Regions from separate parts of the Chryseobacterium cucumeris genome, predicted to be linked through region 2. Evidence: riboswitches for the same ligand, from Rfam matches in the RefSeq annotation. Region 2 holds a riboswitch; each other region holds the start of a gene.
The links. Region 2 has a riboswitch for cobalamin ahead of JNG87_RS14030 (acyl-CoA thioesterase). Riboswitches for the same ligand answer to the same signal wherever they lie in the genome.
Positions count from the first base shown of each region.

Region 1 (2,202 bases), 150 kb from region 2:
GCAGGAACAGTGATTGTAGGCTGGCAGGATGAATCAACCGGAACAAGAAGCGGAGCAAAATGGCAGGATGGAGTGGAAAGTTTTATTACAGATAATAATGGGAATCATGTAGGAGAAGCAGGAGGAATTTCTGCTGACGGAAATACAATAATAGGTTCGGCAAATCCTAATCCTTATGTATGGAATGCTGTGAGCGGACTTACTTATATAACGCATCCTAATGCTTCTTTCAGCTTCAAAGGAGGTGCCACCGGGATTTCTGCTGATGGGAAAAAAGTGATCGGGTATTACAGAGCATTTGGGGCTCCTCCCATGTCAGGAGAAGGCTTTATCTGGACCTCTGCCGCCGGGAGAATTAACCTGAATGATTATGCGGCATCTTTAGGAATTGCCACTAATGGAGTAACAATGGGACTTCCTCTTGCAATTTCACAGGACGGAAAGAAAATTGCCGGGTCAGGGACGAATGCTTCAGGGCAGATGATTGCTTTTTACCTGGATACTTCTGAATTTTTATCGGTGAGTGATGCTGTGAAAGAGAAAAACAATATAGGTATCTATCCTAATCCAGTGGCTGACATCCTGTATTTTAAAGGAAAAGGAAAAATAGAGAAAGCAGAAATTTATAATATGGTTGGACAAAAGGTAAAATCATTGGATACTGTAGAAGGACAGATTGATGTTTCATCCCTGTCAAAAGGAGATTATATTTTACAATATTCCGTAAAAGGAGTACAACAGGAGCCTTATAAATTTATTAAAAAGTAACATATATAAATAGTAAAGTAGTGGGATGAATGGCTGTTTTCAATATTGAAAGCGGCCGTTCTTTTTTGTGTATATAACAAAAGGATAGCATATTTTGTATAGAAAAGTCTGGTTTTTGGCAAATACATATAAAAAACTATCTTTGCAAAAATTTTGGTTTCCAGTATTTTGGAATGAAAAGGGAATCGGGTGTAACTCCCGGACTGTCCCCGCAACTGTAAATCGCAACACAAGTTTCTGCAAAACGCCACTGTGTAAAAACGGGAAGGAGCAGAATGCGAAAGTCAGGAGACCTGCCAGGATTATAATTAAAAACATATTGCTTTCGGAGGAAAAGTAAAAAAGTATGGATATAAAAAGATCTTTAGTACTGCTTTTTTCATCTTATGGGTGTTTTCTTTTTGGACAAGAGAAAACTATTGACACTATTTATGTCTTCGACAACCAGATGAACAGGGTGAAACTTTTTCATCCCGTAAAAACAATTACAGCAGAAGATGCTGAAAAAAACTCCGGTAATCTTTCGGAGCTTCTGAGGTTTCAATCGCAGGTTTTCATTAAAGAAAATGGCCGTGGTGCTGTTTCTTCGCCTTCTTTCAGAGGAACAACTGCCCAGCAGACTGCATTCGTATGGAACGGAATTAATATCAATTCTAATTTTTTAGGCCAGGGAGATATCAATAATATTGCTTTGTTCGGCTATGATCAGATCGGTATCAAAGCGGGTGGAGGAAGTGTAGTGTACGGAAGTGGTGCCATCGGGGGAAGTATTCACCTGAATAATACTCTTGATTTTAATAAAGGCTTCCATGGTTCTTTATTCTCTGAAGTGGCTTCCTTTAATACCTATAATAACTTTGTAAAAGGTTCTTACAGCAATGATAAGTTCAGTTTTAAAGCCTCCGGAAATTATTCCGTAAGTGAAAATGATTATAAGGTAAGCGATCTAAATTACATCAACAGAAACGGGAATTATTACAATACGACATTCAATGTAGGAGCATCCTATAAAATTACAAACGATCATAAGGTTTCGTGGCAAAGCCAGTTTTTTGATTCTTCACAGCATTATCCTGTATATGAGGAAACGGGAACAAAAACAAAATATACAACTCAAAGTGTAAGAAGTCTTCTTTCTTGGGACTGGAACAAAGCGAAGTTCAGCAATTCCCTTAAAGCAGCCTATACGGAAGAGAATTTTCAGTATTTCGGTTCGTTAAACCAACCTAAATCCAGTGGAGGAACCGGGAAAAATTATATCTTTAAAAATGATTTTAATTATTTCCTGAATTCAAAATGGAATTTTAATATCATCGGAGAATTTCAGATTAATAAAGGAGAAGGGTACGAGAGCGGAATATCCAATGTCAGCAGGAATATAGGTTCTGTTTCAGGATTATTGCGGTATTTTGCAACAAAAGATCTGCGTTTTGA
Region 1 is NZ_CP068760.1:2,979,999-2,982,200, forward strand. It holds gene JNG87_RS13350 (T9SS type A sorting domain-containing protein) at 1-768, shown strand, start outside; cobalamin riboswitch at 906-1,084, shown strand; gene JNG87_RS13355 (TonB-dependent receptor plug domain-containing protein) at 1,115-2,202, shown strand, end outside.
Region 1: another riboswitch for cobalamin. It lies ahead of JNG87_RS13355 (TonB-dependent receptor plug domain-containing protein); the one in region 2 lies ahead of JNG87_RS14030 (acyl-CoA thioesterase).

Region 2 (2,202 bases):
ACCTTTCCAAAGGTGAACAGAGAATTATTGAAACTTTGATGATTATTTATTCTGAAGCTGATTTTGTTTTACTGGACGAACCTTTCCATAGTCTTTCTCCGAAAATTTCTGCAGCATTGAAAGCTGCAATCATTGAACAGTCTGCGTATAAGGGATTCATTATTTCTGACCATAATTATCAGGAAGTTCTTGATATTTCACACCAAATATTTCTTTTGCGTGAAGGCTATCTGAAACAAATACAAGATTTAAATGAACTGCAACGGTATAATTATCTTCCGAAAAGCATTTAATTTATATATTTGAGGGATCAAAAAAATTTCATGATGACTTTCATAAACAAAGTATTCTATTTATCTGCTTTCAGTATCTTATCTGTTGTCTTTGTAAAAGGACAAACTAAAGTTCCTTTTGGAGTGGTAAAAGCTGAGGAAGGATATGCCAACGTACGTGTACATAAAGACGACTACCGAAAAATTGTTGATAAGATCCGTATGCGCAAAGGTGATGTATTTGTTTATGTAAAACCGGCTCCGGGAGAAACAGAATGGATCTGGATCAAATATCCTGAGAAACAGGATGACGACAAGCCTTTTGTGCGTTATGAAACTCTTGATAAAGAAGGAATGGTGAATAAAGGACGTATTGCTTATGTAGACCAGCTTCCCGCCTATACTCCATCCAAATCCAAAAATGGAAGATCCCTTATTTTTACCGATAATTCCGATCCTAAAATCCCTACCGCCCAAAGAAGCAAAGTAGTCATTGATATTTACCCTTCCAATGCAGGATACCGTAAAAAGGAAAAAGATGCAGATGGAAAAATTCTTACGATTGATAAAGTAAAACCATGGGGAATTGGAAATGACCTTCCTGAGGGAATGACCGAAATCAAATCCATCAGAGTGCAGCAGCCCGGAAGAGGATCTGTTTTTGTAAGGGAAGCCATCAAAAACATGTTCCAGCCTACCATGGATTTTGAGAACATCGGGGTAACTTCCCTCGACAATGATAATATTTTCCTTTATATGATCAATGGTTCAGGGGAAAACAGATACACTACTCTCTGGACGATTAAGAAAGGAAGAGTAATCAGCCAGATTATTTATCATAATCCGGAATAAATTCATTATTTTTGCATTCGAAAAGTTTTTACGCTTATTCATCACAGAAATTGGTTCTGCATCACCGCAGATTAAAAGGGAACCGTGTGAAAATCACGGACTGTCGCGCAACTGTAAAGTAACTGAAGTCTTTATCAAAGATCCACTGTGCGAGGCATGGGAAGGAGATAAATGATGTTACAAGTCAGGAGACCTGCCTTTTTCTTAAACATGTAACTTTCGCGATTTGAAGTTGTATTGATCTGATGGATTGTTTCAGGAGTTCTATCAATTCCTGTCATTATTCTGTTGTTTTAGTATTATTTCATTTCGCTTTAATTAATAATGATATATGACTACAGAAGAAAGAATTGAAGCATCCGAAACCAGAATCTTTAAAGCGGTTTTCCCTAACACCACCAATCATTACGATACCCTTTTTGGAGGTACTGCCATGCAGCTGATGGATGAAGTAGCTTTTATTACCGCAACCCGTTTTGCCAGAAAAAGAGTGGTAACCGTGAGCAGTGATAAAATTGATTTCAAAAAACCTATTCCTGCCGGAACTATTGTGGAACTGATCGGAAAAGTTTCATACGTGGGAAAAACCAGTATGAAGGTGAATGTTGAAATTTACACTGAACAGATGTACTCCTATGAAAGAGAAAAAGCTATTGTAGGTGATTTTACTTTTGTAGCCATCGACGAATTCAAAAAACCAATCCAGATACTATAAATTATAAAAAATTCGGGCGGCCAAAGGCCGCCCGAAGCTTTAAATATTTTCATTGACATTATTTCAATACCTTTTCTGTTTCCAGACTTCTGTTCAATAAAAGTTCAAAAGCCTCTCCCATTTCGTCTGATGCTCTGCTGATTGCATTTTCAAGCATATTCCGGATCTGTCTTTCCGTCACTCCGGCTTCTGTCCAGCTCTTTCCTGTAGTATGGGAATTTAAAATAAACGGCATAATTCTATCGATTCCACAGGCAAAAATAGCATCCGGTGTTTTCTCTTCCTCAAACTCCAGCCACAGGTTAAAAAATTCTGTACGTAAAGGCTCATCCAGAATTCCAAAGATCTTTTGGGCTGAAGCTT
Region 2 is NZ_CP068760.1:3,129,706-3,131,907, reverse strand. It holds gene JNG87_RS14040 (ATP-binding cassette domain-containing protein) at 1-293, shown strand, start outside; gene JNG87_RS14035 (hypothetical protein) at 324-1,124, shown strand; cobalamin riboswitch at 1,159-1,340, shown strand; gene JNG87_RS14030 (acyl-CoA thioesterase) at 1,456-1,839, shown strand; gene JNG87_RS14025 (HD domain-containing protein) at 1,898-2,202, opposite strand, start outside.

Region 3 (2,202 bases), 1.6 Mb from region 2:
AAATATTATAGCATTCGGCAACTTCTTCAATTTCTAAAATTTCTTTTACAAAATCATACCCCACAGACCGGTCGTGAATTTTGAGTTTGATCTGGCAGAAAACCGTAAATCCGCGGTTCAGTTTTTCAGCATCAAGAACTGCCGCATATCTTTTAATAAAACCTTCCTGTTCAAGCCTTTTTACCCTTTCAAAAACCGGTGAAGTAGAAAGGTTCACTTCTTTAGCAAGTTCTTTAACGGTGAGTTTGGCGTTTTTCTGGAGGAGCCTGAGCAGCTGTACATCCTTATCATCGAGTTGTTCCACAGAATATTATTCTTTTAATTAATTAAAACAGTCAAATGTACAGAATTATATGCTTTTATTTTTACTTTTTTAAGTTTAATTTGCTTAATTATTTGTTTTCAATTGTGGTTTTATTCTGTATTACTAATTTTACACAAAATTAAAAGCTTTTACTGACAACCTTTGTTAAAGGTAAAAGTATAGTTCTTTACAGATACTTCATCAAACAGGAAAGGTTTTACTTAAGGTAGATTAATAGGGAATCGTGTGAAAATCACGAGCTGTCGCGCAACTGTAAGTAAACACACCAAAAGTTTTTGTCCTTGCAGCTCCACTGCCAAAAGCGGGAAGGATGACGGAAACTGTTACAAGTCAGGAGACCTGCCTTTACTGAATTGACAATGCTTTCGCGGTCTGAAGCTTTGGGGTCATATAGATGATATATCAGATTCGAGTATTTTCCTTTGTAAAGGAAATTACGCTGTCTGCCATGTCATGACTTTCCTGAAAATTCTTCCGATAAAATATTACGAAGCCTTTTAAAGAACTTTCCCAATAAGTTTAATTAAAAAGTTTAAAAAAATGCAAACTCACATTCTTGGCTATCCGCGTATTGGTAGCAAAAGAGAACTCAAAAAAGCCTGCGAGCAGTACTGGTCAGGTAAAATCCTTTTGGAAGAACTTCTGAATACCGGAAGAACTATCTGTAACCAAAACTGGAATATCCAGAAAGAAGCAGGGATAGACCTTATCCCGTGTAATGATTTTTCATACTATGATCAGGTATTGGATATGAGCCTTGTCGTAGGTGCTATTCCAACACGGTATCATGAAGTGGTGCTTAAAAAAAACAATACTGAGCTGGATCTTTATTTTGCAATGGCAAGAGGATATCAGAAAGACGGATTGGATATCACTGCCATGGAAATGACCAAGTGGTTCGATACCAACTATCACTACATCGTTCCGGAATTTTATAAAAATCAACAGTTTAAGCTCAGTTCAGATAAGATTTTCAATGAATTTGCCGGAGCAAAACAAGCGGGAATCAATGCAAAACCGATGATTATCGGACTGGTTTCTTATCTGTTATTAGGAAAAGAAAAAGAAGAGGGATTTGATAAGCTGGATTTGGCAGTAAATCTTCTTCCAGTCTATATCGAGATTTTAACCAAACTTCAGGATCAGGGTGCGGAATGGATTCAGTTTGATGAACCTTTTCTGGCCCTGGATTTAAATGAGAAAGCCAAAGAAACGTATCTTTCTGTGTATGCCGAAATCAGAAAACGTTTTCCGAAACTGAAATTTATCGTTGCCACTTATTTTGACGGATTAAAAGACAATACTTCACTTGCCGTTTCACTTCCTGTCAATACATTGCATGTTGATCTGGTTAGAAGTCCTGAGCAGCTGGATGATATTCTGAATAGCATTCCTGAAAGTGTAAGCCTTTCATTAGGAGTTGTTGACGGTAGAAATATCTGGAAAAATGATTACGAAAAGTCGCTGTCTTTTATCAGTAAAGCGGTTGAAAAACTAGGATCTGAAAGAATTTTCATTGCACCATCATGTTCATTGCTTCATTCACCCTGTGACCTGGATTTTGAAACCAGTCTTAACCCGGAAATTAAAAACTGGCTGGCTTTTGCAAAACAAAAAGTAAAGGAAGTCGTAACGCTTAAACAACTGGCTTCCGGAACGGAAAATGAACAGATTTTTGAAGCATTTGAAGAAAATAAAAAAGCAATTGAAAGCAGAAGAACTTCTTCTCTTATCCATAATAAAGAAGTGAAGCAAAGAGCCAATGCTGTTACTGAAAAAGATGCTCAGAGAATAAACACCTTCAAAATCCGTAAAAAAGAGCAACAGGAAGTATTGCAGCTTCCTTTGTTCCCAACCACTACGATCGGATCATTCCC
Region 3 is NZ_CP068760.1:1,574,328-1,576,529, reverse strand. It holds gene JNG87_RS07035 (Lrp/AsnC family transcriptional regulator) at 1-304, opposite strand, end outside; cobalamin riboswitch at 500-687, shown strand; gene metE (5-methyltetrahydropteroyltriglutamate--homocysteine S-methyltransferase) at 866-2,202, shown strand, end outside.
Region 3: another riboswitch for cobalamin. It lies ahead of metE (5-methyltetrahydropteroyltriglutamate--homocysteine S-methyltransferase); the one in region 2 lies ahead of JNG87_RS14030 (acyl-CoA thioesterase).

Region 4 (2,202 bases), 1.6 Mb from region 2:
TGAAGGTCGGAAGTCTGAAAATTCTTTTATAGAAAGCCCTTAGAGTAAGCTCCGGAATTTTTTCCGGCTGATAGCTCATAAACACTGCAGGTGTCCACTCTCTGGCATCTCCCGGTCTTTTATTTTTTCTAACTTCTTCAAATGTAAAGGTTCCTAAAAGGCTTCCCAAAATTTTGAATCTGTTCCACTGATACGTTGTTGCTAATGCGACCAATGTAGTGTAGCGGGTAGGATAAGAAAAGTTATCCAGATTCGCGTCCAGATTATTGTACTGAAAATCTCCACTCAGGCTGACATCCCAATTGGGAGTGATTGAGTAAATATTGGAAGAGGAAAGATAAAGTTCCCTTTGAATGTAGGTATTATCGGTATAAATAATAGACTGCGAACGAACCGTGTCCATGAAATGGGTATAATCGTAGGCAAATTTTGCTTTCAGCTGTGTTTCAAATTTCGGGAACAGTTTTTTTCTCAGATTAGCCTGTACAAAATAATTCTCATCGGAAAGTCTCGCTCCTCTTCCTTCAAAGCGCCCGTTAACGATGGGTGCCGGCATTCCGCGGTTTGAAATATAACCGTAGCCACGGATATTCCAGCTTCCGTTATTTAAAGTTCCGTTGAGAGAAGTTTCAAAACGTTTTGCCCGAATATCTGAATCCTGTCTTTTGGCAATGGTATCATAGGCTTGCTGTCCGTCCGGATATTTCTTCGCGTACCGGAACCTGTAAATTCCGTCACTCTGCATAAATTCGCCACTGAAACTGGCAGAAACCCTGTCTGAAATTTTCTGCTCCAGCCGGAATGACGGATTGAAGAGGTCTATGGAAGCACTTTTGGCTCTTATCACAAGATTGGTTTTTCTTGTTCCTTTAAACACAGGAGTTTTAGGCTGTAAATAAATAGATCCTGAAGAACCGAAATCTTTTGCAGGTTGAAAAATTTCACTTTTCTGTCCGTTGTATAATGAAATTTCTTCCAGATCATCCAGAGAATACCTTCCCAGATCCACAAGGCCGTTTTGGGCATTTCCTAATTGAATTCCATCATAGAAAACACCTACATGCTGGCTTCCCATGCTTCGGATGTTGATGGTTTTCAAACCACCCAATCCGCCGTAATCTTTAATCTGCACACCCGAAAAATACCGCAGCGCATCTGCTACAGAATGACTGTTTAATCTTTCCAGCTGCTCTCCCTGCAGGGTTTGTGCAGGTATAATTTCTTTAAAATTCTTTTTGTAAAGATTGATTCCTTTAATAGTCTCTTCCTGAAGACTGTCTTTTTTCTTAGTTTGGGAAAACACAAGTTGAGATGTTAACACTAATATTGTGAAAACAGCTTTATGAATTGCAGAAGTAGTTAGTTTTGCTGCCATTAGCTCATTTAGGGTAATGAAGACGCTAATGGGGTATAAGAATACAACGATAAAGCACAGCTGTCACTGCACAGAATCATTGATGTCCTAAGCTTTATTCCACGAAAGCGTCAAACGATTATTGTCTGGCAGGTCTTCTGACTTACTCCATTTTTGAAATCCTTCCCATTAAAAAACAGTGGATATATTCTTCAAAAACTTGGTGTGGAGCTTACAGCAGCGGGTCTGTCCCGGATTTTCACCGGATTCCCTTTTAAGAGCTTTTTACGGCTCACCAAATTCCGGCAAAGATAAATAATTATTCCTAATCCCCAACTAAAATAATGATTTATAAACAATTAAAGCTCCCGAAGGAGCTTTAACATGATTTCAACAAGGGTTTCTTTTTAAATTCCAATATTCAGAAAAATACTGAATCTTGATTGAGCTTCAATATCTCCTCCCGCCAGGCGTGTGTACATGGGAAGCATGACTTCACTTCCCAGGCTCAGCTTTTTATAAGAGGCTTCAAATCCCAGTTTTCCGTACAAAGCGCTACCAGCAGTATTCGGCAGTGCCTCATCAAACTGTTTGTTCTGAGCGTAGACTTCTCCCTGAACTCCAGTTTTTACAGAGAATATAGATTTTTCATTTCCTGCAACCTGATAAAAACCCGTTGCTGCATAGTTCCATTGGTTTCCAAAACGGTAATTTTTCTTATTCTCTGTTTTGATCATATAGTCTGTATTGACCAATACGGCTACTTTATTTTTCTGAAACTTATAATTCAAAGCGGCCTGATAATCCCAGCTTCCGGTTCCCAGCTGAAAGCTAGGGTTGACACCGGA
Region 4 is NZ_CP068760.1:4,740,837-4,743,038, forward strand. It holds gene JNG87_RS21335 (TonB-dependent receptor plug domain-containing protein) at 1-1,375, opposite strand, end outside; cobalamin riboswitch at 1,485-1,669, opposite strand; gene JNG87_RS21340 (transporter) at 1,762-2,202, opposite strand, start outside.
Region 4: another riboswitch for cobalamin. It lies ahead of JNG87_RS21335 (TonB-dependent receptor plug domain-containing protein); the one in region 2 lies ahead of JNG87_RS14030 (acyl-CoA thioesterase).